Regions from separate parts of the Serratia sp. Sp408 genome, predicted to be linked through region 1. Evidence: predicted binding sites of a transcription regulator. Region 1 holds the regulator's gene; each other region holds the start of a gene.
What was found. The regulator PurR, encoded in region 1, represses purine synthesis genes. The targets are predictions, from matches to a motif close to CANGCAAACGTTTGCNTG.
Positions count from the first base shown of each region.

Region 2: a site for PurR is predicted at 5,662-5,679, ahead of cvpA (colicin V production protein). Genes of this name have one in related genera too.
Region 3: a site for PurR is predicted at 3,533-3,550, ahead of purM (phosphoribosylformylglycinamidine cyclo-ligase). Genes of this name have one in related genera too.

Region 1 is NZ_JBXUFT010000001.1:1,190,076-1,200,433, reverse strand. Features, by position in the region: gene rnt (ribonuclease T) at 1-140, shown strand, start outside; gene AC2AXP_RS05700 (Grx4 family monothiol glutaredoxin) at 204-548, opposite strand; gene AC2AXP_RS05695 (C40 family peptidase) at 961-1,803, shown strand; gene sodB (superoxide dismutase [Fe]) at 2,024-2,602, shown strand; gene cydH (cytochrome bd-I oxidase subunit CydH) at 2,676-2,765, opposite strand; gene purR (HTH-type transcriptional repressor PurR) at 3,090-4,115, shown strand; gene punR (DNA-binding transcriptional activator PunR) at 4,142-5,062, opposite strand; gene punC (purine nucleoside transporter PunC) at 5,185-6,390, shown strand; gene cfa (cyclopropane fatty acyl phospholipid synthase) at 6,735-7,886, shown strand; gene AC2AXP_RS05660 (I78 family peptidase inhibitor) at 7,974-8,273, opposite strand; gene AC2AXP_RS05655 (riboflavin synthase) at 8,320-8,970, opposite strand; gene AC2AXP_RS05650 (MATE family efflux transporter) at 9,262-10,358, shown strand, end outside.
Region 2 is NZ_JBXUFT010000004.1:129,618-139,975, forward strand. Features, by position in the region: gene AC2AXP_RS14650 (aspartate-semialdehyde dehydrogenase) at 1-733, shown strand, start outside; gene truA (tRNA pseudouridine(38-40) synthase TruA) at 733-1,545, shown strand; gene AC2AXP_RS14660 (DedA family protein) at 1,615-2,277, shown strand; gene accD (acetyl-CoA carboxylase, carboxyltransferase subunit beta) at 2,511-3,419, shown strand; gene folC (bifunctional tetrahydrofolate synthase/dihydrofolate synthase) at 3,571-4,836, shown strand; gene dedD (cell division protein DedD) at 4,837-5,547, shown strand; gene cvpA (colicin V production protein) at 5,735-6,235, shown strand; gene purF (amidophosphoribosyltransferase) at 6,257-7,774, shown strand; gene AC2AXP_RS14690 (UbiX family flavin prenyltransferase) at 7,899-8,471, shown strand; gene argT (lysine/arginine/ornithine ABC transporter substrate-binding protein ArgT) at 8,773-9,555, shown strand; gene AC2AXP_RS14700 (histidine ABC transporter permease HisQ) at 9,627-10,313, shown strand; gene AC2AXP_RS14705 (ABC transporter permease) at 10,310-10,358, shown strand, end outside.
Region 3 is NZ_JBXUFT010000006.1:206,106-216,463, reverse strand. Features, by position in the region: gene hda (DnaA inactivator Hda) at 1-443, opposite strand, end outside; gene AC2AXP_RS17905 (E3 ubiquitin--protein ligase) at 679-1,203, shown strand; gene uraA (uracil permease) at 1,270-2,559, opposite strand; gene upp (uracil phosphoribosyltransferase) at 2,753-3,379, opposite strand; gene purM (phosphoribosylformylglycinamidine cyclo-ligase) at 3,635-4,672, shown strand; gene purN (phosphoribosylglycinamide formyltransferase) at 4,672-5,310, shown strand; gene speG (spermidine N1-acetyltransferase) at 5,493-6,044, shown strand; gene AC2AXP_RS17875 (fimbrial protein) at 6,194-7,201, opposite strand; gene AC2AXP_RS17870 (fimbrial protein) at 7,287-7,724, opposite strand; partial or broken gene AC2AXP_RS17865 (hypothetical protein) at 7,776-8,192, opposite strand; gene AC2AXP_RS17860 (hypothetical protein) at 8,804-9,373, shown strand; gene pstB (phosphate ABC transporter ATP-binding protein PstB) at 9,582-10,358, opposite strand, start outside.

The DNA of each region.
Region 1 (10,358 bases):
CCGCCGGCATGGCGTTTGACAGCAGCCAGGCACACTCCGCACTGTACGATACCGAACAAACCGCCCTGCTGTTCTGCGAGCTGGTCAATCGCTGGAAACGCCTCGGCGGCTGGCCGCTGGCCGTCGGCAACGTTGACTGAGCGATAAAAAAACGGGCGGCGTATGTGATATACGCCGCCCGTTGTCATTACAGGAAACCGCCGTTATGGCTGCTGGTCTTCCTGCTCTTTGTATTTTTCTGCCGTTTCCTTGATCAACTGCTGCAACTCACCACGCTGATACATTTCGATGATGATATCGCAACCGCCAACCAGTTCGCCGTCCACCCACAGCTGTGGGAAGGTTGGCCAGTTGGCGTATTTCGGCAGTTCGGCACGGATGTCGGGGTTTTGCAGAATATCAACGTAGGCAAAACGCTCGCCACAGGCAGACAACGCCTGAACGGCCTGAGCGGAGAAGCCGCAGCTTGGCAATTTTGGTGAACCCTTCATGTACAGCAGAATCGGGTTCTCAGCGATTTGTTGCTGAACTTTTTCAATCGTCGTCATTTTATTGCTTCCTCAAGCCATCTCAGGGCTACAACATGCATCACATCCGCTATTGTAGCGGCTGGGCGGCTGGCAAAAAAACGCCATCTTTTGCAAGGACATTCTGCCAGCACCGACCGCGCAGCGTCGGCAACGCCATTTCGATCAAACATACACTCAGAATAACATTTTTAATCTGACCATTTCACTAATATATTTTGCCAAGTGCTGCAGCTTTAATCCCCAGCCAGTCGCGTCGCAGACCATTTTTCATCCATTCGGCAGCGTTTTTTGCGTTGATTAAAAATGCCATTAACGTTTTCTCACAATATGGATTATTATTTATAGGTTCTCCGCTGTTTTATATGGCGTATTTGGGGAATACTGTCATTCTTTCGTAGTTTGTTTCGGGGCCAAGGTTGGTAACGTCAACATGCGTTTAATTATTACGCTCTTTGTGCTGTTGTTTACACAGCTGTTTCTCAATCTGGCGCATGCCGCGCCACAGGCTCGCGTTGCCGCTGAGCAGCGTAAAACCCATGTTAATGAGGCACGCCCGGACGATCGCAAGAAAAAGAAAGCGCTCAAGGCGGCCAAGAAAGCCAAAGTCACTACACCGCAAAAGACGACCGCGTTAAAAACCCGCAAAACATCGACCATAAAAACGGCAAAGAAGACCAGTCGAATTAAATCGTCGCGTAAAACCACGCAGGTTGCCAAAATTCGCGTTACGCCGCCGAAGAAAGGCTATAAAAAAGGTTATGGTCGCCACCGCACTGCGGGTTTGGCCACCACCAAGCGGCTGCGTAACGAAAATCTGCTGCATGATGAAAAACCGCTAAAACTCAGCGCTGCGCATAAAAAACGTTATCAGCACGCCAAACAGACCGCGATGGCCAAACTGATGAACCAGATGGGCAAACCCTACCGCTGGGGCGGTACTTCACCACGCACCGGCTTTGATTGTAGTGGACTGATTTATTACGCCTATAAGGACGTGATGAAAATCAAGATGCCGCGCACCGCCAATGAAATGTTCCACCTGCGGGATGCGGCGCCGATCAAGAAGAACGAACTCGAAAGCGGAGACCTGGTGTTCTTTCGCATAAATAACCGCGGCGCGGCTGACCATGTGGGGGTTTATCTGGGCAACGGCAAATTTATCCAGTCGCCGCGCACCGGGGAGGAAATCCGCATCAGCCAGCTTGATAATGATTACTGGCAAAATCATTACGTCGGTGCCCGCCGCGTGATGACGCCAAAAACCATTCGCTGACGCAACAAGACGATGGCGGCCTCGCCCGGCCGCCATCGTGCCGTTCCCTTCTCTCTTGCCATAACTCTTTTGCCCCGATTTAGCACGCTTTAACTCCTTTTCCTGTCGGGAAATTGCTACCATTAATAACCTCTAAAAAAGAGTGGTTACTGGCGATTCGTTCGCCAAAGTCCCCGGATGGGAACGCCAGATTGGCGCCATATAAAAGAAGGAGAAAGCAATGTCGTTTACACTACCTGCTCTACCGTATGCCAAAGATGCGCTTGAACCGCATATCTCGGCAGAAACGCTGGAATACCACTATGGTAAACATCACAACGCTTATGTGGTTAACCTGAATGCGCTGATCGACGGCAGCGAGTTTCAAGACAAATCATTGGAAGAGATCGTTAAAACCGCCAGCGGCGGCATCTTCAACAACGCCGCGCAGGTGTGGAACCACACCTTTTACTGGCATTGCCTGTCGCCACAGGGCGGCGGTGAGCCAAACGGTAAACTGGCAGAAGCAATCAATCGGGCCTTCGGTAGCTTCGATAAGTTCAAGCAGGCGTTCACACAATCAGCGGTAGGCAATTTTGGCGCCGGCTGGACCTGGCTGGTAAAGAAAAGCGACGGTTCGCTGGCTATCGTTAATACCTCGAATGCAGCCACCCCGCTGACCGGCGAGGACAAGCCGCTGCTGACGGTAGACGTGTGGGAGCACGCTTATTATATCGACTACCGCAATGCGCGGCCGAACTATCTGGAAAACTTCTGGGCGCTGGTGAACTGGGCGTTCGTAGCGGAAAACCTGGCGTAATTGGCCAATACGCGGCAATAAATAAAAAGGCGCAGTTCATATTGAGCTGCGCCTTTATTGATTAAGTCAGGATTCAGTTCAATGCGGCAGTGAAGCTGAAGGCAATAATCATCGCCAATGCACCCAGGGTGGTGAACAAAGACATTTTTAAATCGGTATCCATCAAAAACTCCTTATCAGATAATCTGCGCCAAGCATAAAATCCACAGTATTGGTGCGTCAAATCATTTTCCCACAGTTCCCCAATAAAATCTTGTTATCATTCCACGCTTATAATGTTGATTAGCACTTCCACTTTTGCTCAATATGCGACAAAATTCGCAGTTCACTGCTGCGCACCGGCAATTGAGTCCCTCCAGGTCAAGTGGCTGACGACTTCCACACTAAAAACCAAGTTTTCGTGACTCTGGAGAAGGATCTGCGTAGGCAAACGATTAACAACATGCTTACATGCTAAATACATGTGGGTTTAGGAGTCATTCTTTACATGGCAACGATTAAAGATGTGGCCAAACGCGCGGGCGTTTCCACCACCACCGTTTCGCACGTCATCAATAAGACCCGTTTCGTCGCCGAAGAGACCAAGGCGGCCGTTTGGGCTGCCATTAAAGAGCTGCATTATTCCCCAAGCGCCGTTGCTCGCAGTTTGAAGGTCAATCACACCAAATCCATTGGCCTGCTGGCAACCTCCAGCGAAGCGCCCTATTTCGCTGAAGTGATTGAAGCGGTGGAAAACAGCTGTTACAGCAAGGGCTACACGCTGATTCTGTGCAACTCGCATAACAATCTGGACAAACAGCGCGCCTATCTGGCGATGCTGGCGCAAAAACGCGTCGACGGCCTGCTGGTGATGTGCTCCGAATATCCTGACCAACTGCTCGGCATGCTGGAAGATTATCGCAACATCCCGATGGTGGTGATGGACTGGGGCGCCGCGCGCGGTGACTTCACCGACACCATCATCGACAATGCCTTCGAAGGTGGCTATCTGGCAGGCCGTTATCTGATTGAACGTGGCCACCGCGACATCGGCGCCATTCCCGGGCAACTGTCGCGCAACACCGGCGGCGGCCGTCATCAGGGTTTCCTCAAGGCATTGCAGGAAGCCAATATCGACATCCGTGACCAGTGGATTGTCCAGGGCGACTTCGAGCCGGAGTCCGGTTATAAGGCCATGCACCAGATCCTGTCGCAAAAACAGCGCCCGACCGCCGTGTTCTGCGGCGGCGACATTATGGCCATGGGCGCAATCTGCGCTGCCGACGAGCTCGGGTTGCGCGTGCCGCAGGATATTTCAGTGATCGGTTATGACAATGTACGCAACGCGCGTTACTTCACCCCGGCGCTGACCACTATCCATCAGCCAAAAGAGCGTCTTGGTGAAATGGCATTTACCATGCTGCTGGATCGCATCATCAGCAAACGCGAAGAATCGCAGGTCATTGAAGTACACCCCAAATTGATCGAACGCCGCTCGGTCGCCGACGGCCCGTTCGTCGATTACCGCCGCTAAAGCACCGGCCGGGGGGCGCGATTGCGCTACTCCGGCAATATCACCTCGCTCAACCATTCCTGATTCAGCGTTTCACTGTCGCCGAGATAATCCAGCAACCACGCCATCGCCGGCGACTGCGCGTTCTGCTGCCAGGTCAGGCAACAGGCGCTGGGCGGGAACGGTTCAGGCAGTTGCAACGCCACCAGTTCCCCCTGCTCAATCAACGGCAATACGCGATGTGCCGGCACCATGCCGACGCACAAGCCATCACGCAAACAGTCCACCGCCGATACCCAGTCCGGTACCAGCAACCGCCGTTGGTTATCCAAAGACCAGGTGACGCGCTTGGGCAAGGTGCGTGAGGTGTCCTCCAGCACCAGGGAGGGAAATGGCCGCAGCCGATCGTCATCCAGCGGGCCGGGCAAAACCGCCAGCGGATGGCTGGCGCTGACCACGCACAGCCAGTTCATAAAACCCATGTCGCGAAAGGCAAAGCCGCCACCGGTCGGCACCGCGCGCGTTGCGCCAATTGCCATATCGGCACGCCCGTCCACCAGCGCATCCCACACGCCGTTGAACACTTCCGGCTGTACCCGCAACTCGACGTCCGGGAAATGACGGTAGAAATCCAGCACCAGTTGCCGGCTACGCTGTGGTTTGACGATGATATCGACGGCGATCTTCAACTGGCCGCGCCAGCCGTTGGCCACCTGCTGACACTGACGACGGGTGTCGAGCATTTTTTTGATGACAGCGCGCGATTCCTGAACAAACAATGCGCCGGCAGGCGTCAGCTCCACGTCGCGATGGCGCCGTTCAAACAGCGGCACCGCCAGCCACTGCTCCAACTGACGTACGGTATAACTCACCGCTGACGGCACGCGATGCAGTTCCTGCGCTGCCGCGCTGAAACTGCCGGTACGCGCCACGGCGTCGACCACATCAAGGGAATATTCAGACCACATCGCTTTGCCTTCAATTTTTTTAACAGCAGCTTGCAAATATTACCGTTTCACAAGCAGAGATCCAGCCAGATACACTTGCGACGCTAAAAAAAACCTGCACAACAGCATCAACGAGAAATACCATGCGAAACTTTGGATTTATGTTTTACCTCGCCGGGCTGAGCATGCTCGGCTACCTGGCCACCGATATGTACCTGCCCGCCTTTGGCGCCATGCAGCAAGAATTGCAGATTTCTGCCGGCGCCATCAGCGCCAGCCTCAGTATCTTCCTGGCCGGTTTTGCCTTTGCTCAATTACTCTGGGGGCCACTCTCCGATCGTCTCGGCCGCAAGCCGGTATTGCTGATGGGACTGGCGCTATTTGGCATCGGCTGTCTGGGCATGCTGTGGGCCGATAACGCGATGCAACTGTGGTCATTGCGCTTTATTCAGGCGATCGGCGTCTGTTCCGCTGCGGTCACCTGGCAGGCGATCGTTATCGATCGCTATCGCGAGGGCGCCGCCCATCGCGTGTTCGCTACCATCATGCCGCTGGTGGCGCTGTCGCCAGCGCTGGCGCCGTTGCTCGGAGCCTGGCTGCTGAATCACATGGGCTGGCGCGCCATTTTTGCCGTGCTGCTGGCGATCAGCGCCCTGCTGCTGTTGCCAACGCTGCTGCTCAAAGACAGTTCGCGCCTTGCGCCGGCCGCCGCCAACAACAACGGTATCGGCTTCCTGCAACTGCTGAAGTCGCCGGTGTTTGGCGGTAACGTCATGGTGTTCGCCGCCTGTTCAGCCGGCTTCTTTGCCTGGCTGACCGGCTCGCCATTTATTCTTGGCAACATGGGCTACAGCCCTAATGACATCGGTCTGAGCTACGTGCCGCAGACCCTGGCCTTCCTGCTCGGCGGCTTCGGTTGCCGCACCGCGCTAAACCGCATTAACGGCAACACCTTGCTGCCATGGCTGCTGATAGCGTATGGCATCAGTATGGTGGCGTTGTATCTGGTCGCCACCCTGACCACGCCGACCTTGACCACCCTGCTGATTCCGTTCTGCCTGATGGCATTGGTCAACGGCGCTGTCTACCCGATCGTGGTGGCCAATGCGTTGACGCCGTTCCCGGAAAGCACCGGTAAAGCGGCAGCACTGCAAAACACCTTGCAACTGGGTTTATGCTTTGTTGCCAGTATGCTGGTGTCGGCATTTATCGCACAACCGCTATTGGCGACGGTAACGGTGATGGTGTCTACCGTGGTCTTGGCTGCGATAGGCTATCTGATACAGCGTGGCAAAACGGTCGAGCAACCGCAGTCAACGCCGCGTGAACATGCTAACTCCGCGTCATAATTGCCTTTGGCAATAGTCACTTAAAGAATATTTTTGCCGAGTGCGATTTACAGTTGAGTAAGCGCCTCGGCAAGCCTATACTCAAAAAATAACCTTTAAAAATACCATAGCTAAAAGCGTTTTATTACACGTACTTGTTGTGTACGCGTATGGCGTCACAGTTTATTTTTTGATGAGTTGCCCCACGCCGTTTGGTATCAGGGTTCTCTTGGAATTTTCCTCTGTTCATGTCGGATATCAAACCTTGCGGTGAAATTTGTCGTAGGGATACGTATATGCCCGCAGAAATTGGCTAAGCTTTTTCCCAACGGGCCATAAGTCAGAAGAAAGGTGATGGAGAAGCTATGAGTTCATCGTGTATAGAAGATCTGAGCATCCAGGATAACCAATGGTATCGTATTGCCCATGAAATGCTCAGCATGGCGGGGATTGAAATAAACGGCTCCCGTCCTTTCGATATTCAGGTTAAAAACCCCGAGTTTTTTAAGCGCGTCCTGCAGGAAGGTTCACTGGGGCTGGGTGAAAGTTATATGGACGGCTGGTGGGAATGCGAACGGCTGGACTGTTTCTTTCACCGCGTGGTTGCCGCCGGTCTGGAAAAGAAACTCCCCCACCATTTTAAAGACACGCTGCGCATTGCCGCTGCACGGCTGACCAATCTGCAATCCAAAAAACGTGCCTGGATTGTCGGCAAGGAACATTACGATCTGGGTAATGATCTATTTACCCTGATGCTTGATCCCTATATGCAATATTCCTGCGGCTACTGGAAAGACGCGGCGACGCTCGAACAGGCGCAGGAAGGCAAATTGCGTATTATCTGCGAAAAGCTGCAATTGCAGCCGGGCATGCGCCTGCTGGATATCGGCTGCGGCTGGGGCGGTCTGTCCGCCTTTGCCGCCAAGCACTACGGCGTCTCGGTAGTGGGTGTGACCATTTCCGCCGAACAGCAAAAACTGGCTCAGGCGCGCTGTGAAGGGCTGGACGTGCAGATCCTGCTGCAAGACTATCGGGATCTCGATCAGCAATTTGATCGCATCGCCTCGGTTGGTATGTTTGAACACGTCGGGCCTAAAAATTACCGCACCTATTTCGAGGTGGTCGAGCGCAATTTAAAACCGAACGGGCTATTCCTGCTGCATACCATCGGGTCGAATCGTACGGATATGAATGTTGACCCCTGGATCAACAAATATATCTTCCCGAACGGTTGCCTGCCGTCAGTCAAACATATTGCGCAGGCCAGCGAAGGTCATTTCGTGATGGAAGACTGGCACAATTTTGGCGCCGATTACGATCGTACCCTGATGGCATGGCATGAGCGCTTTAAACAGGCCTGGCCACAGTTGGCCGAACGTTATTCCGAGCGCTTCGAACGCATGTTCAGCTATTATCTCAACGCCTGCGCCGGGGCGTTCCGCGCGCGGGATATCCAGCTTTGGCAGGTTGTTTTCAGCCCGCAAGGCGTTGAAGGCGGAATACGCGTACCGCGTTAACCCTGCCGCCAATCCTCCGCGCATAAAAATGCCGGTCAGACATCGCTGACCGGCATCGCCAATTAACCGCAGATTATCATGGCGGTATCAGCCGCAATAAACCCGAATAATCTTGTCATCCTGATCCGCCAGGAAATTAAGCCGACTCAGATTGAAATCCATGGTGACGGCAGCATTGTAAGGTATGGTACGCACCTGGCGCGCGTCGATCTGCACCCCATCCAGCGAAGAGAGCGGTTTACCCACGTAGTTCTGGTACTGCGCAGCGCCACAGGTATCATCTGCCGTATTCTCCGACGGCGAAGCCGCGCTATTTTCTGACGTGCTGCTACAGGCAGCCAGCGCCATCAGCGCCGCCAACATCAACGTTTTCCGATAAAACTTCACGTTTTTGCTCCTCTGGTTTTGGGTATTTATTGTTACGCCAGCCCGATCAAGGCTTCGGCGCCAGCTCGGTCGCCACCGCCATTGCGGCCTCGCGACTGGCCAGCACACGCTCGACGGTATCGACCACCGCCTGCGTTTGCGGATCGATTTCGATATTCACCTTGTCGCCCAGGCGTTTCTTGCCAAGCGTGGTGCGATCGAGGGTTTCGGGGATCAGATGTACACAGAAACGGTTATTTACCACTTCGCCAATGGTCAGACTAATCCCGTCGATGCCAATGAAACCTTTATGCAGTACATATTTCATTAATTCGGCATCGGGCATACGCAACCACACCTGGCGGTTATTTTCCGAGGTATAGATCTTGGCAATCTCAGCGGTGCAAATAATATGGCCGGACATCAGATGCCCACCGATTTCATCGTTGAACTTCGCTGCCCGTTCGATGTTGACCACATCACCCAGCGCCAGATCACCCAGGTTGGTGAGGCGCAGGGTTTCCTTGATCAGATCAAAACTGACGCGATTGCCCTCCACGGCGGTCACCGTCAGGCAGCAACCGTTATGCGCCACCGACGCCCCCAGTTCCAGCCCCGGCAGCAACGCTTGCGGCATTTCAATCACATGGGTGCGGAAATTGGGCTTTTCTTCTATTGCGACGAGCGGCGCGGTGCCTTGTACAATACCGGTAAACATAGATGCCTCTTCAGTATATCCTCTCGATGCGCGGCAGAGCCGAACTGGCACAGCACAACGCAGCTTGAGTACAGATGTAAAACGCTTCGGGCAGTTTGCCCCAGATGTGGCAGAAAACCAAATCCGCAGCGGCAAAAAATCTATTGCTGCGCATTTAATAACTATTTGATCATGGCATTTGCTAAAGCGGCATCAGCAGGTACAATCATTTTGACCAAATTCCGCTATTTTTAATTGTTGTCCTTTCGCGGCAACCCTCCTTCATCGTTAAATAATCAAAAAGGTGTATGCGTGCAGAAGTACTTTATTGAAGCGCGTAGTTTATTGGCCCTCGCTATTCCGGTAATTATCGCGCAAATATCCCAGACGGCAATGGGCGTGGTAGATACCATTATGGCCGGTGCCTACAGCGCCACGGATATGGCCGCAGTCGCGGTTGGCACCTCGATCTGGCTACCGGCGATCCTGTTCGGTCATGGCCTGCTGCTGGCATTAACGCCGGTCATCGCCCAATTGAACGGTGCTGGCCGCCGCGACCGCATCGCACATCAGGTACGGCAAGGCTTCTGGCTGGCCTCCGGCGTTTCGCTGCTGATCATCGCGGTGCTGTACCACAGCAAGCATCTGATCGACATGATGCACAATATCGATCCGCAACTGGCCGATAAGGCCGTCGGTTATCTGCATGCCATCATGTGGGGCGCGCCGGGTTATCTGTTCTTCCAGGTGCTGCGTAACCAGTGCGAAGGTCTGTCAAAAACCAAACCGGGTATGGTAATTGGTTTTATCGGTTTGCTGGTGAATATTCCGATTAACTATATTTTCATCTACGGCAAGTTCGGTATGCCGGAATTGGGCGGCGTAGGCTGCGGTGTCGCTACCGGCAGCGTGTACTGGATCATGTTCCTGCTGATGCGCTGGTATGCGACCCGCGCGCCGTCGCAACGCGACATCAAACTGGCGGAAAATTATTCTCCGCCGGACTGGCCGGCGTTGAAACGCCTGATCGGCATCGGTATGCCTGTGGCGCTGGCGCTGTTCTTTGAAGTGACGCTGTTTGCCGTGGTAGCGCTATTGGTATCACCGCTCGGCATCGTCGCGGTTGCCGGTCACCAGATTGCCCTCAACTTCAGCGCGCTGATGTTCGTGATGCCGCTGTCGCTGGGGGTAGGCGCCACCATTCGCGTTGGTCACCGCCTGGGAGAAGGCAGCGTAGATGGCGCCCGCGTGGCGGCCTATGCGGCCATCGGCGTCGGCATTGCCATGGCCTGTTGCACCGCGCTGTTCACCGCAGCGCTGCGCGAGCCGATCGCTCTGCTGTATAACGACAACCCCGCCGTGGTGGCGATGGCGTCGCACCTGATGCTGTTGGCAGCCATTTACCAGAT
Region 2 (10,358 bases), on a different contig from region 1:
GATCGACACTAGCGGCCTGTTTGCACTGGAACCGGACGTGCCACTGGTGGTGCCGGGCGTTAACCCGCAGGTACTGGCGGATTACCGCAACCGTAACATTGTCGCGGTGGCCGACAGTATGGTCAGCCAGTTGCTGACCGCGATCAGACCGTTGACCGAACAGGCCGGGCTGTCGCGTCTGCATGTCACCACGCTGATGTCGGTTTCTTCACAGGGCAAGGCGGCGGTAGACGATCTGGCCGGTCAAAGTGCGCGTTTGCTGAACGGCATTCCGGCCGAGGCTGGCGTCTTCGCCAAGCAGCTGGCCTTCAACCTGTTGCCGTTGGTGGCAGATGAACAGGGCAGCGTGCGCGAAGAGCGTCTGATTGTCGATCAGGTACGTAAAGTGCTGCAGGACGAAGGCCTGCCGATCTCCGTCAGCTGCGTGCAGTCGCCGGTGTTTTACGGCCATGCGCAGGTGGTGCATCTGGAAGCGCTGCGTCCGATGGCCGCCGAAGAAGCGCGTGCCGAACTGGAACATATCGACGACATCCAGCTTAGCGAAGAAGACGACTACCCGACCCAGGTTACCGACGCTTCCGGCAGCGATGTGCTGAGCATGGGTTGCCTGCGCAACGACTACGGTATTCCGGAAGTGTTGCAGTTCTGGTCGGTAGCGGACAACGTGCGTTTCGGCGGCGCGCTGATGGCGATTGAAACCGCAGAGCGCCTGGTGCAGGAGCAATTTCACTGATGTCCGAGGTTGCAGTACCGGTATTGAAGATCGCACTGGGGATTGAGTATGACGGCAGCCGTTATTACGGCTGGCAGCGTCAGCAGGAAGTGGCCAGCGTGCAGGGCTGTCTGGAACAGGCATTGAGCAAGGTGGCCGACGCGCCAGTCGTTGTGTTTTGCGCCGGCCGAACCGACGCCGGGGTACATGCTACTGGCCAGGTGGTGCACTTTGAAACCACCGCCCGGCGCAAGGACGCCGCCTGGACCATGGGGGTCAATACCCATTTGCCACCGGACATTGCGGTACGCTGGGTGAGCGAAGTGCGCGAGGATTTCCACGCGCGTTTCAGCGCCACGGCTCGCCGCTATCGCTACCTGATTTTCAACCATCGCTACCGTCCGGCGGTGTTGCAGCAGGGGATGACGCATTTCTACCATCCGCTGGATGCCGATCGCATGCAGCGCGCGGCGCAGGCCCTGCTGGGTGAAAACGATTTCACGTCGTTCCGCGCGGTACAGTGTCAGTCGCGCACGCCGTGGCGGAATGTAAAACACGTTAAGGTCACGCGCCACGGGCAATATATCGTGGTAGATATTAAGGCGAATGCCTTTGTGCATCATATGGTTCGCAACATTGTCGGCAGCCTGATGGAAATCGGCTGCGGCAATCAGGATGAAAACTGGATGGCCGAACTGCTGGCGCTGAAGGATCGTAACCTGGCGGCGGCAACGGCAAAGGCGGACGGCCTGTATCTGGTTGCCGTGGATTATCCCGAGCATTTCGGTTTACCACACGCACCGATGGGCCCGCTGTTTTTGGCCGATGACTGAGCGTTATTTTACCGTACTCCCTGATTAATCTGCCGGGTGGGTGAGACACCTGGCACCAAGAGAGAACTTATGGACATCATCAAGTTTATTATTGATTTCATTCTGCATATCGATGTGCACCTGGCGGAGCTGGTGGCGCAATACGGTATGTGGATTTACGCTATTCTGTTCCTGATTCTGTTTTGTGAAACCGGTTTGGTCGTTACCCCGTTCCTGCCTGGCGATTCTCTGCTGTTCGTCGCCGGTGCGCTGGCGGCGCTGCCGACCAACGATCTGAACGTGCATACCATGGTCGCGTTGATGGTGGTGGCGGCAATTATTGGGGATGCGGTCAACTACACCATCGGCCGGCTGTTCGGCGAGCGGTTGTTCAGCAATCCGAATTCGAAGATTTTCCGCCGCAGCTACCTGGACAAAACCCATCAGTTCTATGAAAAGCACGGTGGGAAAACCATTATTCTGGCGCGTTTTGTGCCGATCGTTCGCACCTTTGCGCCGTTCGTGGCCGGTATGGGGCATATGTCCTATCGCCATTTTGCCGCTTATAACGTGATCGGCGCGCTGCTCTGGGTGCTGCTGTTCACCTATGCGGGTTATCTGTTTGGTAACGTGCCGGTGGTACAGGAAAACCTGAAATTGCTGATTGTTGCTATTATCATTGTGTCAATTTTGCCGGGCATCATTGAAATCTGGCGGCATAAGCGTGCGGCTGCCCGCCAGCAAAAACAGTAAAAACATCGCTTAACCTATCGGTTCGACCAGTTTTTTATCCACAGCGCCGAGCCGATATGGTTTAATGAGCGACATTTATGGTCTGTTCCTGCGAACAACCCTGAAGCCAGTGCCTCGGTCGCGCGCATGCCGCGCTTGGCTCGGGCACTTTTTCATTGGGTGTTGCTGCGGGAGGATTGTTAAAGCATGAACTGCGGACTGGCGTCTGCCAGGTTCAAACAGAAAGGTCATCGATGAGCTGGATTGAACGAATTCTTAACAAGAGCAATATCACCCAAACCCGTAAGGCGAGCATTCCCGAAGGCGTTTGGACCAAATGTGACAGCTGCGGTCAGGTTCTCTACCGCGCCGAGCTGGAACGTAATCTGGAAGTCTGCCCAAAGTGCGACCACCACATGCGCATGTCTGCGCGTATGCGTCTGCATACTCTGCTGGACGAAGGCAGTGAAGTGGAACTGGGCAGCGAACTGGAACCAAAAGACGTTCTGAAGTTCAAGGATTCCAAGAAGTATAAGGATCGTCTGGTGGCAGCTCAGAAAGCCACTGGCGAAAAAGACGCGCTGGTGGTGATGAAAGGCACGCTGTATGGCATGCCGGTGGTCGCCGCTGCTTTCGAATTCGCCTTTATCGGCGGTTCGATGTCTTCGGTGGTCGGTGCGCGTTTTGTCCGTGCGGTCGAGCAGGCGCTGGAAGACAACTGCCCGCTGGTCTGTTTCTCCGCCAGCGGTGGCGCGCGTATGCAAGAAGCGCTGATGTCGCTGATGCAAATGGCGAAAACCAGCGCGGCGCTGGCCAAGATGCAAGAGCGCGGTCTGCCGTATATTTCGGTGCTGACTGACCCGACCATGGGGGGCGTTTCCGCCAGTCTGGCGATGCTGGGCGACATCAACGTTGCCGAGCCAAAGGCGCTGATCGGCTTTGCCGGCCCCCGCGTTATCGAACAGACCGTACGCGAAAAACTGCCGCCGGGCTTCCAGCGCAGTGAGTTCCTGATCGAAAAAGGCGCGATTGACATGATCGTTCGCCGCCCGGAAATGCGCCAGCGACTGGCCAGTATTCTGTCCAAGCTGACCAATCAGCCGCAGCCGGCCATTGATGACGACGCGCAGACCATCGCGCCGGAAAATCAGCCAGGCGCCTAAGCCGTTGGCCGCGCCGCTGCGGGTATCATCCGTAGCGGCGCTCAACCGTCGTTTTGTGGCTAAGCGATAGTTGGAACGTAGCGCATCGCCTTTACCGCGGTGAGGGTGGTGCCCTGATGGATTAATGAACCCAAGTTCAGTGACGGGACTCATGCAAAACCACCAAATTCCTCAAGCCACCTCGCCCCTGAGCTCGTGGCTTTACTATCTGGAACGTCTGCACAGTCAGGCGATTGAACTCGGTCTGGAACGCGTACAGCGCGTTGCCGCGCACCTTGAGTTACTGACTCCCGCCCCCACGGTATTCACCGTTGCCGGTACTAACGGCAAAGGCACCACCTGTCGCACGCTGGAAGCCATTTTACTGGCGGCCGGCTTGCGCGTCGGCGTCTACAGTTCGCCGCATCTGGTGCGTTACACCGAGCGGGTGCGCGTTCAGGGCGAAGAGCTGAGCGAAGCGGAACACAGCCGAGCCTTTGCCGCTATCGAAGCCGGCCGTGGCGAAACGTCGCTGACCTATTTTGAGTTCGGTACGCTGTCGGCGCTGCATCTGTTTCGCCAGGCCAAACTCGACGTGGTGATTCTGGAAGTCGGCCTCGGCGGGCGTCTGGATGCCACCAACATCGTCAATCCGGACGTGGCGGTGATCACCAGTATCGCACTGGATCATACCGACTGGCTGGGCAATGACCGCGAAAGCATTGGCCGTGAGAAGGCCGGCATTTTCCGCGCCGGCAAACCGGCGGTGGTTGGCGAGCCGGAGATGCCGGCGTCGATCCGCCAGGTGGCCGAAACGCTGGGCGCGCAGCTGTACCGCCGGGGTGATGACTGGAGCTTCAACGAACAGGGCGATCGCTGGCAGTGGCAAAGTGGCGGCACGCTGTTGACTGATTTACCAACGCCAAACGTGCCGCTACCGAATGCCGCAACGGCGCTGGCGGCGCTGCACTACTCGGCGCTGGAAATCGACGAGCGGGCGATATTTACCGGTTTGCAACAGGCGACGCTGCCGGGGCGTTTCCAGGTGGTGCAGCAGCAACCGCTGCTGATACTCGACGTGGCGCATAACCCGCATGCCGCCGGCTATCTCGCCGGCCGGCTGGCGGCCTTGCCCCGCAGCGGCGGCAAGGTACGGGCGGTGGTGGGCATGTTGTCGGACAAGGACATCGCCGGCACGCTGGCCTGTCTGCGCGACCAGGTTGATGAATGGTACTGCGCACCGCTGGATGGCCCGCGTGGCGCCAGCGTTGAACTGTTGGCGCAACATCTGGCGGAACCACGCTGCTTTGCCGATGTCGAAACTGCCTGGCGTCAGGCTATGCAGGATGCAGATATTCAGGATATTGTGATCGTCTGTGGATCGTTCCACACCGTTGCGCAGGTGATGGCGGCGTTAGACGAGATGCGGGGAGTGTGAGTGGCAAGTAAATTTCAGAACCGACTGGTTGGAACCGTGATTCTGGTGGCACTGGGGGTAATTATCCTGCCAGGTCTGCTGGATGGAAAAAAGAAGCATTACGAAGATGAATTCGCCGCGATCCCGCTGGTACCGAAACCGGGCGATGCGCAGGAAAACGACGTTCTGCCGCCGGTAAGTCAGCCGTTGCCGGCCCAGCCGCCGGAAGGGGCTGGCGCCCTGGTTGAACAACAGGCGGCCAACGAAGCGGCAACGCAGCAGGCGGCGCGTCAGTCTGCCCAGCAGCAACAGCAGAATACCGCGATCACGCCGCCGCCGATTGAAAACACCCCGGCGCCGCAGCCAAAACCGAAACCGGTGGAAACCCGGCCGGTGGAGGTGAAGCCTAAACCGCAGCCAAAACCTGAGGTGAAACCGCAGCCGACGCCGAAGCAGGAAACCAAACCGGCGGAAGAAAAAACGCCGGCCGGTCAAGCCTATGTGGTGCAGTTGGGGGCGCTGAAAAACGCCGCCAAGGTCAACGAGATTGTCGCGACGCTGCGCCTGTCGGGTTACCGGGCGTTCACCGTGCCGTCCACGCCGGTACAGGGGCAGATCACCCGTATTTATGTCGGACCGGATGCCTCGAAGCAAAAACTGCAATCATCGCTGTCATCACTCAACTCGCTCAGCGGTCTGAACGGGCAGGTGAAGCCGTACAGCGTGCGTTGATCCGATCCGTTCGTCCCGGCAGCGGGGCGAACGGTGGTTCAGCGGCTATGTAGGCGCGGCGATTAAGATTTTTTTATCGCCGCTTTTTATTTGTAACGTGGTAGGGAAATCCCCTACGCAAACGTTTTCTTTTTCTGTTAGAATTCGCCGCGAATTGGATGCGGGGCGGTTCGTTATTGGAATGGTCATGGTCTGGATTGATTACGTCATTATAGCGGTGATTGGATTTTCGGCTCTGGTGAGCCTGATCCGAGGGTTTGTTCGCGAAGCATTGTCACTTGTGACATGGGGATGCGCGTTCTTTGTCGCCAGCCATTTCTACTCTTACCTTGCAGTCTATTTCACACGTTTTGACGATGAACTGGTGCGAAACGGCATCGCGATTGCCATTTTGTTTATCGCGACGCTGATCGTTGGGGCTATTGTTAACTATGTGATCAGCTCGCTGGTCGAAAAAACCGGCCTGTCGGGTACCGACAGGGTGCTGGGTATCTGTTTCGGGGCATTGCGCGGTGTGTTGATTGTCGCAGCGATACTGTTTTTCCTCGACACCTTTACCGGCTTTTCGCAGAGTGAGGACTGGAAACAGTCACAGCTGATCCCCCAGTTCAGTTATATCATCAGGTGGTTCTTTGACTACCTGCAGAGCACGTCGAGTTTCTTACCGACCCATTTACCGGGGCGGTAGCGCTGATGAGGAAAAGACAACATGTGCGGTATTGTCGGTATCGCCGGTTTTATGCCGGTAAACCAGTCGATTTATGATGCGTTGACGGTGCTCCAGCACCGTGGACAGGATGCCGCCGGCATCGTCACCATTGATGCCCATAACGGGTTCCGTCTGCGTAAGGCAAACGGCCTGGTAAAAGATGTATTTGAAGCACGGCATATGCAGCGCTTGCAGGGCAACATGGGGATTGGCCACGTTCGCTACCCGACGGCTGGCAGCTCCAGTGCCTCAGAGGCTCAACCTTTTTATGTCAACTCGCCGTTCGGCATCACGCTGGCCCATAACGGCAACCTGACCAACGCCCATGAACTGCGCCAGTCGCTGTTCGAAAGCGGCCGTCGTCATATCAACACCACCTCCGATTCTGAGATCCTGCTCAACGTGCTGGCCGCCGAGCTGGACCGTTTTCCGCACTATCCGCTGGAATCCGACAACATCTTTACCGCCGTGGCGGCGATGCATCAGCAACTGCGCGGCGCCTATGCCTGCGTGGCGATGATTATCGGCCATGGTCTGGTGGCGTTCCGCGATCCTAACGGCATCCGTCCGCTGGTGATCGGCAAACGCACCCTGGAGGACGGCCGCAACGAATATATGGTGGCCTCCGAGAGCGTAGCGCTGGATACGCTGGGCTTTGAGTTCCTGCGCGACGTGGCGCCGGGCGAAGCGGTATACATCACTGAAAAGGGCCAGCTGTTCACACGCCAGTGTGCAGAAAACCCGAAAACCAATCCATGCCTGTTCGAATACGTCTATTTTGCCCGTCCTGATTCCTTTATGGACAAGATTTCGGTCTACAGCGCCCGCGTGCGCATGGGGCAGAAGCTGGGTGAAAAGATCGCTCGCGAATGGGAAGATCTGGACATCGACGTGGTGATCCCGATCCCGGAAACCTCCTGTGACATTGCGTTGGAAATCGCACGCATTCTGGACAAGCCATATCGCCAGGGCTTCGTCAAGAACCGCTACGTTGGCCGCACCTTTATCATGCCGGGCCAGCAGGCGCGTCGCCAGTCGGTACGCCGCAAGCTGAACGCCAACCGTGCGGAGTTCCGCGACAAGAACGTGTTGCTGGTGGATGATTCCATCGTGCGCGGCACCACCTCTGAGCAGATCGTCGAAATGGCGCGTGACGCCGGTGCCAAGCGTGTCTATCTGGCTTCCGCCGCGCCGGAAATCCGCTTCCCGAACGTGTATGGCATTGATATGCCAAGCGCCAATGAGCTGATTGCCCACGGTCGTGAAGTGGACGAAATCCGCCAGATCATCGGCGCTGACGGCCTGATCTTCCAGAATCTGGACGATCTGATCGAAGCGGTGCGTGAAGAGAATCCGGATATCGCCCAGTTTGAATGCTCGGTCTTCAATGGTGTCTACGTCACCAAAGACGTCGATCAGAGCTATCTGGAATATCTGGAGTCGCTGCGCAACGACGATGCCAAAGCGATGCGTGGCCAGACCGAAGCTGAAAATCTGGAAATGCACAACGAGGGCTAAGCCCGCGCTGTAACAGAGCACTGCGGCATCTGCTGCGGTGCTTTCCCGCCTGGTTAACTTGCTTATCCGCCCCCGTTGCGGCAAAGTCTGCCTGTTCCCCTAATTTTCTGGCAGAGACTCCCTTATGAAACGACTCATCATCGGCATTTCCGGTGCCAGCGGCGCTATCTACGGCGTGCGTTTGTTGCAGGTTTTGCGCGACGTCGCCGAGGTGGAAACCCATTTGGTGATGAGCAACGCGGCGCGGCAGACCCTGGCACTGGAAACCCGCTACAGCCTGCGTGAAGTCCAGGCGCTGGCCAACGTGGTGCATGATGCGCGCGACATTGCCGCCAGCATCTCCTCCGGCTCGTTCAAAACGCTGGGGATGGCCATTTTACCCTGTTCCATCAAAACGTTATCCGGCATCGTCAACAGTTACAGTGACGGTCTGCTGACCCGTGCCGCCGACGTGGTGTTAAAAGAGCGTCGCCGCCTGGTGCTGTGCGTGCGTGAAACGCCGTTGCACCTCGGCCATTTGCGCTTGATGACCCAGGCGGCGGAAATGGGGGCGCTGATCATGCCGCCGGTGCCGGCGTTTTACCATCAGCCGCAAACGGTGCAAGACATTGTTGACCAGACGGTGAATCGCGTTATCGATCAGTTTGATATACAACTGCCGCAAGATCTGTTTGTCCGCTGGCAAGGCGCTAATTAACAAGTTGACATCCAAAATTGCACATTTGTGCAACACCGCACTGTATTAGGGCGATAGCTGCACCATAATGATCCCTCAACACCACGCACACTGTTTCATGGCGCTGGCACAGCGTTGCCGCCCGTAGCGCGGCCCTGAATGGCCGATTTAATTTTGCGGTTATCGTCCCGGGAAACAGTTTTGCGCCGTGCGGAGTCGTTCCCTCCGCCTGTCGCAAGCAATGTGGCACGATTACTGCAAATTGATTTGGTGGGAATAATGCCCGCAGTGGCATCAAAAAAAATCAATTTGAGGGTAATGTATGAAAAAGCGGTTTTTGGTTGTTCCTTTAGTGATGGCCCTGGCTGCCGCCAGCAGCGCTTTTGCCGCCATTCCGACTACGCTCAAGATCGGCACCGATCCAACCTATGCGCCGTTTGAATCCAAGAACGCCAAGGGCGAACTGGTGGGCTTTGACATCGATCTGGCCACCGAGCTGTGCAAACGCATCAACACCCAATGCACCTTTGTCGAAAGCGATTTCGACGCCCTGATCCCTTCACTGAAAGCCAAGAAAATCGACGCCATCATCTCGTCGCTGTCGATCACTGAAAAACGCCAACAGGAAATTGCCTTCACCGACAAACTGTATGCCGCCAATGCGCGTCTAATCGCACCGAAAGGCGCGAAAATCCTGCCTAGCGTCGACTCGCTGAAGGGCAAGAGCGTGGGCGTATTGCAAGGCACCACCCAGGAAGCCTATGCCAATGCCAACTGGCAGCCGAAAGGGGTGACCGTGGTGCCTTACCAGAACCAGGATCTGGTGTATGCCGATCTGGCTTCCGGCCGTATCGACGCTGCGTTCCAGGATGAAGTGGCGGGCAGCGACGGCTTCCTGAAACAACCGCCGGGCAAGGATTACGCCTTTGCCGGTGAAGCGGTAAAAGACGACAAGTTCTTTGGCGTCGGCACCGGCATGGGTCTGCGCAAGACCGATACCGAGCTGAAGGCGGCGCTGGACAAGGCGTTCGCCGAGATGCGTAAAGACGGTACCTACGACAAGTTTGCGAAAAAATACTTCGATTTTGACGTCTACGGCGGCTAATCCCGCGCACCACCGCATCCATCCTGGGGGCTTGCCCCCAGGTAATGCTCAATGACGACAGGATGAAGTAGATGCTGCAAGGCTATTCCCAACTGATATTCGAGGGCGCTCTGGTTACGCTGGAGCTGGCGCTCAGTTCCGTACTGCTGGCGGTGGTGATTGGCCTGATCGGCGCCGGCGGCAAACTCTCCCATAACCGCGTTATTGCCAGCGTTTTTGGTGCCTACACCACGCTGATTCGTGGCGTGCCCGATCTGGTGTTGATGCTGCTGATTTTCTACGGTCTGCAAATTGCCCTCAACGGCGTGACCGAAGCGCTGGGCGTGGCGCAGTTCGATATTGACCCACTCAGCGCCGGTATAATCACCCTGGGGTTCATTTACGGCGCCTATTTCACCGAAACCTTCCGCGGCGCCTATATGGCGGTTCCGCGTGGGCAGATTGAAGCGGCGACCGCCTTCGGCTTCAGCGGTGGGCAGACTTTTCGTCGCATTCTGTTCCCGGCGATGATGCGTTTTGCCTTGCCGGGCATCGGCAACAACTGGCAGGTGATCCTGAAGGCGACGGCGCTGGTGTCGATTTTAGGCCTGAATGACGTGGTCAAGGCCACCCAGTTGGCCGGCAAGGGCACCTACCAACCGTTCTTTTATGCGATTGTCGCCGGCGCGGTGTACCTGATTTTCACCACCGTTTCCAACGGCGTGCTGCTGTGGCTTGAACGGCGTTATTCATTGGGCGTCAAGAGGGCCGAGCTATGATCGAAATTTTACAACAGTACTGGCAGTCGCTGTTGTGGAGCGACG
Region 3 (10,358 bases), on a different contig from region 1:
TGCAGATTCAGCTGGCGCGGCGGGCGATCGCCGGTAATGAACAGCCGCGTGCGACCGGTTTCCAGAATGCGGTTGTACAGGTTGAAAATGGCCATTTCCCAGGCTTCATCGCCGGCGATGCATTCAATGTTATCAATGCACACCAGCGCCAACTGCTCCATGCCATCCAGCACTTCCGGCACAAAATAGGCGCGTTTATCCAAGGGCACATAGCCGACCGCTTCGCCGCGTTGCGACAGCTCGGCGCAGGCGGCGTGCAGCAAATGGCTGCGCCCACCACCTTCGCGCGACCAGAAATAGATATAACTGCCATGTTCCTGAACAACGGCAGACTGGATCGCAGCTAATAGGGATGGGTTCTCCCCCGGATAAAAACTGGCGAACGTTTCATCGTCGGGAAGATAAAGTGGCAGTGAAAGCTGTGCCGGCGTATTCAGAAGCACCTCAACCAAAACTGGCAGGAAAACGGCATCAGTCTAACACAGAAAACGGCGACTGTTGAACCGGCAGGATTTTATGCCGCAATAGTGAGCGGCATCAGCGCACGATCGCCGTTTGGCGGCGGCTGGGCGCCGACAATGTTCCATCGGGCGGGTTTGTATTTTTGCTACAACCTGTCCTAGTATGGATAGGCAAACTGCAATTTCCACTATTTGGGTTACCGAAAGGACGTAAACAATGAAATCATGGAATAAAGTATTGTTGGCCTCGGTCATCGGCTTACTGGTCGCCGGCTGCGATGATGCCTCCAAAGTAGACGCTAACCTGGACAAGGCAAAAAACAGCGCCGAACAGCTGAAAGACGCCGCAGACAAGAAGGCCGAGCAGTTGACCGACAGCGCGAAAGCCAAAGCGGAAGAGATCAAGCAACAGGCATCCGCACAGGCCGATCGCTTAAAAGACCAGGCTTCCTCGCTGAAGGACGACGCCACCAAACAGGCGGATGTGCTGACCGGCGATGCCAAAGCCAAGGCCGAAGCCATCAAGCAGGAAGCGGACCAGCAAAGCCAGCAACTGGTTGAGCAGGCTAAAAATATTAAAAACGACGCCATCAGCGGCGCAAACGATCTGACCGAGCAGGCCAAGGCCAAAACGGCTGAAATCAAGCAAAGCATGGATAATAAAGTGCAAGACGCCCAAAACCAGGCGGATGCCGCCACTACTCCGGCTGAACCACAGCCAGCCCCGGCAACCAACCCGTAATCGGCCTACGGCAAATAGCGAAAAGGGCGGCAAAGCCGCCCTTTTTACTGGCCAATAACCCGCACGTTATTTTTGATCGACGCGCTCTTCCACGACGTCAATCACCTCTTCTTCCTTGCGCCACAGGCTAATGAGCTTGAACAGCAGGCTTAGACCGATGCCGACCACGGTCGCCAGCGCCATGCCTTTCAGTTCGGCTGCGCCAATATGCACCTTCGCCCCGCTGACGCCGATGATCAGGATCACCGAGGTCAAAATCAGGTTCTGCGCCTTGTTATAATCCACTTTGGATTCAATCAGCACGCGAATACCGGATGCGCCAATTACGCCGTACAGCAACAGCGAGACGCCGCCCATCACCGGCACCGGCACCGCCTGAATCGCCGCCGCCAGTTTACCAACGCAGGACAACAGAATAGCCAGCACCGCCGCGCCGCCGATCACCCAGGTACTGTAAACCTTGGTAATCGCCATCACGCCAATGTTTTCACCGTAGGTGGTGTTCGGCGTCGAACCGAAAAAACCGGAGAACATGGTCGACACACCGTTGGCGAACATCGAACGATGCAGGCCGGGATCGCGCAGCAAATCTTTTTTGACAATATTTGCCGTCACCACCAGGTGGCCAACGTGTTCGGCAATCACCACCAGCGCCGCGGGCAGGATGGTGAAGATGGCAAACCACTCAAAGCGCGGGGTGTAAAAGGTTGGTAGCGCAAACCAGTGCGCTTCACGAATCGGCGTCAGATCGACCACGCCCATAAAGAATGACAGCGCGTAGCCCACCAGCACCCCAATCAGGATCGGGATAATCGCCAGAAAACCGCGGAACAGCACCGAGCCAAGAACGGTTACCGCCAGCGTGACCAGTGAAATGGTCACGGCGGTGCCGTCAACCGCAGCACCGTCGGCCGGCAGCAGGCCGGCCATATTGGCCGCCACGCCCGCCAGTTCCAGACCGATTACCGCCACAATCGCCCCCATCGCCGCCGGCGGGAACATCACGTCGAGCCAGCCGGTACCGGCTTGTTTGACGATCAGCGCGACCAGGCAGAACAACGCGCCGCAGATGATAAAACCGCCGAGCGCCACCTCATAGCCCAACGGCAACAGTAACAACACCGGTGAGATAAACGCGAAGCTCGACCCCAGATAGGCCGGGATTTTACCCTTGCAGATAAACAGGTACAGCAGCGTGCCAATGCCGTTGAACAACAGCACCGTGGCCGGGTTGATCTTGAACAGGATCGGTACCAGCACGGTGGCACCGAACATCGCGAACAGATGCTGGAAACTGAGTGGAATGGTCTGAAGCAGCGGCGGGCGTTCACTGACGCCAATGGCGCGACGGGTCATACGGTTTTTCCTCTGCTATCCCGGTCATACCTGCCGCTGTCTTGCCGTTGGCTGCGCGCACGCGTGCATCACTGACAGGCGTCAGTTGATCGGCAGTGCCTCGCTTGCCGCCGTGATGCAACAGCAGTTATTGGGGGATAAATATTTTATGCAAAAAAAACCGACTCATTACAGTCGGCTTGTCAGCTAAATTTTACTTGGTACCAAATATCTTGTCGCCGGCGTCGCCGAGACCAGGCACGATGTAGCCCTTCTCGTTCAGGCATTGATCGATCGAGGCGGTGTACAGCTCAACGTCCGGGTGCGCCTTTTCCAGCGCCTTGATGCCTTCCGGCGCGGCAACCAGCACCAGCACCTTGATGCTGTTGCAGCCGGCCTTCTTCAGCAGGTCGATGGTGGCGATCATCGAACCACCGGTTGCCAGCATCGGGTCAACCACCAGCGCCATGCGCTCTTCAATGTTGGAGACCAGCTTCTGGAAATACGGTACCGGCTCCAGCGTTTCTTCATCGCGATAGACGCCGACCACGCTGATGCGTGCGCTTGGCACGTGTTCCAGCACGCCTTCCATCATGCCGAGACCGGCGCGCAGGATAGGCACGACGGTGATCTTTTTCCCTTTAATCTGCTCGATTTCAACCGGCCCACACCAGCCTTCAATAGTGACTTTTTCAGTCTCCAGATCGGCGGTCGCTTCATAGGTCAGCAAACTACCCACTTCAGAAGCCAGCTCACGAAAGCGTTTGGTGCTGATATCGTGTTCGCGCATCAGACCAAGCTTGTGTTTTACCAGCGGGTGTTTCACCTCAACGATCTTCATCATTTTTCTCCTATTAAGGTGGTTGACGGCCAAAAAAATCGCGGGATTATACCTCCTTTTTGCGGGCACGCCACTAACAATAGCCCGATCCAGATCAACTAAAGATTGATAATGATTATAGAAGACGAAAAATCAGAGCAAGCTCACAAGCCACTCGCAAACGTTTGCCTGCGCTGTTAGAATTGCCGCGCCTTATTCCGGAATCAATGCCGGAAGCACCGTTTTCAAACCGCAAACCGTCGTGGGGATCGCGCAGTGACCGACAAAACCTCTCTCAGCTATAAAGACGCAGGTGTCGATATCGATGCTGGCAACGCATTGGTAGACCGCATCAAAGGTGTAGTAAAACAGACCCGCCGCCCGGAAGTGATGGGTGGTCTGGGCGGTTTTGGCGCCCTGTGTGCATTACCACAAAAATACCGCGAACCGATCCTGGTCTCCGGTACTGACGGCGTGGGCACCAAGCTGCGTCTGGCGATGGATCTGAAACGCCACGACACCATCGGTATCGATCTGGTCGCCATGTGCGTGAACGATTTGGTGGTGCAAGGCGCAGAGCCGCTGTTCTTCCTCGATTATTACGCCACCGGCAAGCTGGATGTGGATACCGCCGCCAGCGTGATCACCGGCATCGCCGAAGGCTGCAAACAGTCAGGTTGTGCGCTGGTGGGCGGTGAAACCGCTGAAATGCCCGGCATGTACCACGGCGAAGACTATGACGTCGCCGGATTCTGCGTCGGTGTGGTAGAAAAGTCGGAAATCATCGACGGCAGTAAAGTTCAGGCCGGCGATGCGTTGATTGCCCTGGGCGCTTCCGGCCCGCACTCCAATGGTTATTCGCTGGTGCGCAAGATCCTGGAAGTTAGCAACACCGATCCGACGACCACCGACCTCGACGGCCAACCGCTGGCCGACCATCTGTTGGCACCGACCAAAATTTACGTGAAATCAGTACTGCAACTGATTGAACAGCACGATATTCATGCCATCGCTCACCTGACCGGCGGCGGCTTCTGGGAAAACATTCCACGCGTGCTGCCAGAAGGCATGCAGGCGGTGATCGACGAAGCCAGCTGGCAGTGGCCGGCGGTATTCAACTGGCTGCAACAGGCCGGTAACGTCAGCCGTCATGAAATGTACCGCACCTTCAACTGCGGCGTGGGCATGCTTATCGCCCTGCCGGAAGCCGAAGTGGAAGCGGCTATCGCCTTGCTGACCGCCGCTGGCGAAAAAGCCTGGAAGATTGGCAAACTGACCGCCAGCGCCGACCAACAGCAAGTGGTTATTCAGTGATGAAAAAGATTGTGGTGTTGATCTCCGGTCAGGGGAGCAATCTCCAGGCGTTGATTGACGCCTGCCAGCAGGGCCGCGTTGCCGCCGAGATCGTGGCGGTATTCAGCAACAAGGCTCAGGCCTATGGCTTGCAGCGCGCCGAAGCGGCAGGCATTGCCGCCCATGCGCTGGATGCCAAATCCTTTGCCGATCGCGATGCGTTCGACGCCGCGCTGGCGCAGGCCATCGACCAATACCAGCCGGATCTGGTGGTGCTGGCCGGCTACATGCGTATTCTCAGCGCCGCGTTCGTGCAGCACTACGCTGGCCGGATGTTGAACATTCACCCTTCCCTGCTGCCGAAGTACCCTGGCCTGCATACCCATCGTCAGGCGATCGACAACGGTGATAGCGAACATGGCACCTCGGTGCATTTCGTTACCGAGCAGCTCGACGGCGGGCCGGTAATTCTGCAGGCCAAGGTGCCTATCTTCCCTGGCGACGAGGAAGATGAGGTGGTGGAACGCGTGCAGGCGCAGGAACACACCCTGTATCCGCTGGTGGTCAACTGGTTTGTCGAAGGGCGCCTGGCGATGCGTGACGGCGCAGCCTGGCTCGATGGCCACCCCCTGCCAGAGCAGGGACACGCGGCGGACTGAGCACGCAAACTGAACCTCATCTCAACGGCGCCACGCAGGCGCCGTTTTTTTTCGCCGCAATACATCCCATCAAGTTATAATTTGCAGGATTTCACTTTTTATTCCCGATCCTTCGCGTTGCGTAAAAGCCACAATCGTGCGGTTCGCGCTATCGCGGGGATAACCGACATAGAGGAACCAACATGTCCAGCACTGCCAGCGTCCGATTGCGCCCATTGGAACGGGATGATTTGACGTTCGTCCACCAGATGGACAACAACGCCAGCGTAATGCGCTACTGGTTCGAGGAGCCTTACGAGGCCTTCGTCGAACTGTCCGATCTGTATGACAAGCATATCCACGACCAAAGCGAGCGCCGTTTTATCATTGAACACCAGGGAGCCAAAGTCGGCCTGGTAGAACTGGTGGAGATCGATCATATCCATCGCCGCGCGGAATTTCAGATCATCATCGATCCGGCGCACCAGGGCAAAGGCTACGCCAGCACCGCCGCCAAACTGGCGATGGATTATGGCTTTTCGGTGCTGAACCTGTACAAGCTGTACCTGATCGTCGACAAGGAAAACCCGAAGGCGATCCACATCTACAGCAAACTGGGCTTTGAGGTCGAGGGTGAGCTGATCGACGAGTTCTTCGTCAATGGCGAATATCGCACCGTACTGCGCATGTGCATCTTCCAGCCGCAGTATCTGGCGAAGTTTAAAACGCCGGTTGATAAGCCGCGGGTGAAGTGAGGGCGCTAAAAAACCGTAATAGCGGTTTTTTAATTTACTGTGATGACTGCCAAGAGACGCTTCAATTCCAAACCTCAAATAAGCGTTAGTATTATCTTGGCAGAAAACTCTTGCTCGCTCTTTCTCTGCCACTTACCTCTATATCTCCATCACTGATAAGAAATATTCAGCGTAGCGGTGGCATTGGCCGAGCCGGCGGTGATATTTGCGGCGGTCTGATAATAATGGGCGGTAAACGGGAAGGTTTCCTGACCACCGGCCGAGGTTTTCAACGCCAGTAGCTGGTTGAGTTTTAGCGGCGTATTATTGTACAACAGCTGTACGCCAACCCCTTTGGCCACCCCGTCACTGCCGGCATTGGTAAGCTGCAAGATACTGCTATCGCTGCTCTCGACACTTTGCGTACCACCCAGCGAGACGTTGATTTTTGCATTGGCATCACAGGCTAAGCCGACGTTAAACGCCTTGGGTTTTAGCGTCGTCCCCACGCCGGTAAATTCGGTTGCCAACACATCTCCCAGCGGCACCTGAATATTGGTAGCATTCAGCGAGCAGGCCAGTTGGGTTACGGTGTTACCGCTACCCATATTGATAAGTGTAATATCTACCGATGAGTTATCCGTAGTTGATACGACATAATATTTGGCCAGTGGCCCGGGCGTAATAGCGCCGGCAGTTATTGGCCCGGTTTTAACAAACTGCACGGTTACCTCTTGTGACGTGTAAAGACCAGGACCGGTTATAAAGACCTTATGAGGAGGATTGCTGAAAGAGATTGATCCACTTAGTACTCTAACACCAACGCCAGCCAGATTGGTCCGATAGACATTATTGCCCTCAGGAACCCCGCCAGCATAAGTGATTAATCTATAAATATTGGCAGGTTCGGCGCAATAAGCCACTTTATAAGCAAGGGTATTAAGTGCCTGCTCACCCAGCACGCTACCCACCGGCGCATCGCGCTGTATCGTCATCGCCAGAGAACTCACCGTGCCTGTTACCGTTTCCCCTCGGAGGATACAGTCGGCATACAGTTGACTGCTAGCCAGCATGGCGATAATGCCAAGCGCTGGCGAAACCCCATATAAGAATCGTTTTTTCATTTTATTCGCATCCATTCGATTAATAATATAATTACCCGCATGATAGCGAGACATACCACGTTATCAACTCTCAATCGCCACCAAGGGTATATAAGACACTCGCTGATACTCTTTTAAATATGGGTTATCAACATATCCATCACTGATAAGAAATATTCAGCGTGGCGGTGGCATTGGCCGAGCCGGCGGTGATATTTGCGGCGGTCTGATAATAATGGGCGGTAAACGGGAAGGTTTCCTGACCACCGGCCGAGGTTTTCAACGCCAGTAGCTGGTTGAGTTTTAGCGGCGTGTTGTTGTACAACAGCTGTACGCCAACTCCTTTGGCCACCCCGGCGCTGCCGGCGTTGGTGAGCTGCAAGATACTGCTATCGCTGCTCTCTGAATTTTGCGTACCACCCAGCGAGACGTTGATTTTTGCATTGGCATCACAGTTCAGCCCGACGTTAAACGCCTTGGGTTTTAGCGTCGTCCCCACGCCGGTAAATTCGGTTGCCAACACATCTCCCAGCGGCACCTGAATATTGGAGGCGTTCAACGAGCAGGCCAGTTGGGTTACGGTGTTACCGCTACCCATATTGATAACCGTAACATCCGCGGAAGAATTATCTAGTTTTGATACTACATAATATCTTCCAATCATCCCCGGGTTAAGCGTTCCAGAAGTAACAGGTCCTGTTTTTATAATCTGAAGAGTGTGTATATTAGAGGTAAGATATCCTCCTGAAATTCCCTCCCCTAGATTAGCAGGATTAGTAAAAGGGACTTTACCCCAAGATAATCTGACGCCCACACCAGGGAGGTTAGTGCGATAGATATTATTACCTTCAGTTATTCCTCCGGCATAGCTCATAGCAAGGTATATTTGTGCAGCTCCATTGCAATAAGCCACCCCCCATGTCCAAGGCCCCACATTCTGCTCACTGAGGATAGTGCCGACCGGCGCATCTCGCTGTACCTTTATGGCTAATGAACTCACGCTGTCGGTCACTGTAGACTGAAGTAAATAACAATTCGCTGCATACACTTGTCCACTTAATAACATTGTGGCTGCCCCTAGCGCTAGTGCAATACCGTAAAATCCTATTCTTTTCATTTCCTTCGCATCCATTCCATTTGTTACGTGAATACATTAATTAGTAATTATTCAGTTAATTAATTTCTTGTGGAGAGCGAACACATTATTCCTTTGATGCTGATAGCGCCAGTTGCCATCAGCCGTATCTGCCCTCTGCTGATTACCGCCATTTAATCCTCAAAAAAAACAGCAACGTATTCACTTTCGCCCTAATCATTAAATAGCACACTAATTCACCGTAGACAGCATCATCGATAAGCGCAACTTAGGTGTTCACACATAAGAAGATAACGCCAATTTTATAGCAATTGATTAATACCACGACCAACAACCAGGCTGGTTTTAACAGATGACGTGACGATACCGCGCTGCGGGATAATACAGGGCGCTTTATTTCAGTTCATCATTCGATTACCCTAAAAAGTTCGCAATAAAACTAATCCACGCATGTTTTATCGGCAGATTAGAGAATAGAGTCCAAAAGAAATTATGTCAATAAATTAATTCCATCTTGGACTCAATGGTTCAGGAAATTAAACCAAACCATAAAAACCCAAATATTAAAGGAATGGTAAATAATGAATAGCCTGGTGGATGACCCTTGTTTTCACCCTGACGGCGGGCAAACCCTGCAGCAGCGACTGTTACAGCTGATCGGGACCCGCTCAAGAAGGCAGGCCGCAGAGGATTGGGGAATCAAATACGCCACGCTTAATAACTATTTGACCGCCAGAAAATCGCACCCGCGTCCCAGGATTGTCAAACAGATTGCCGACGCCGAACGGGTAGACGCAAAATGGATTCTTTTTGGGGCGATCGAGCGTAATAACGCGTGTAATAAAGAAACCAATAACGCAACGCCTGCGCAGCCATATAGCGACAATATCCGTTTTATCTGCGACATGATGGCCGTGCTCAACAGCAAAGAGATCGAGTTACTGAGGAATACACTGATCCGCGAAGGCATCAAGACGTTATTGGCACTGACCGACGAGGATAATCTGCGCTTACTCAACCTTGCTCGGCGGCACAAGCAGGCCGCGTTGCTGCTCGAACGGCTGAGCGATGAACAGCTCAGCGAGTTTCTGCAGCAGAATACGCCGGGCATTGCGCCCCCTGCGCTAGCGATAAGCACGCCAAAAGATTAACCCCTGCAACGGCTGCGGCGATCACCCGACGCTCTCCCCACCGGCCACAGCGATGAAAATAGCCTGCCCCTGACCACTCGCCGATCCGTGCGAGGCGCAGCACAATGCCGTACGCCCTCTTCCTGGCTTAAGCCGGTTGCCATCGCCGAACGCCTCGCATCTGGCCAATGGTGGTGGCCGATACGCTTATCGCGGGGAGTATGACGGATTAACCATAGCGCCCAGTAATATAATCTTCGGTGCGACGCTGGCGCGGCGCGGTGAATATGGCGTCGGTATCGTTATATTCCACCAGCCTGCCCTGATGAATAAAGGCGGTGTAATCGGAAACCCGCGCCGCCTGCTGCATATTATGCGTCACCAGCACTACCGTATAACGCTGCTTCAGGGTAGAAATCAGCTCTTCGATGGTCAGCGTTGAAATCGGATCCAATGCCGAAGTCGGCTCATCCAGCAGCAATACCTCCGGTTCGATGGCTATCGCGCGCGCAATCACCAAACGCTGCTGCTGCCCGCTAGACAGTCGAAACGCATTCTCACGCAGCCGGTCTTTGACCTCATGCCACAGCGCGGCGGCGCGCAGCGAGCGTTCCACCGCCTCATCCAGAATGCGTCGTTCGCCAATGCCCTGCAAACGCAGGCCATACACCACGTTTTCATAAATTGATTTGGGGAACGGATTGGGCCGCTGGAACACCATGCCCACCCGCCGCCGCAGCGCCGCGACGTCGATATGCGGCCCGGACAGCGTTTCGCCGTTCAACTGCAATTCTCCGTCGATACGGCAGTTATCCACCAGATCGTTCATACGATTAAAACAGCGCAACAGCGTGGATTTGCCGCAGCCGGACGGGCCGATCAGCGCGGTTACCCGGTGGCGTGGAATACGCAGCGAAATATCATGCAGCACCTGCTTGTCGCCATAGAACAGGTTGAGATCGCTGACCGACAGCGCGGTCTGCTGTGGTTCGAGATGCTGGACATC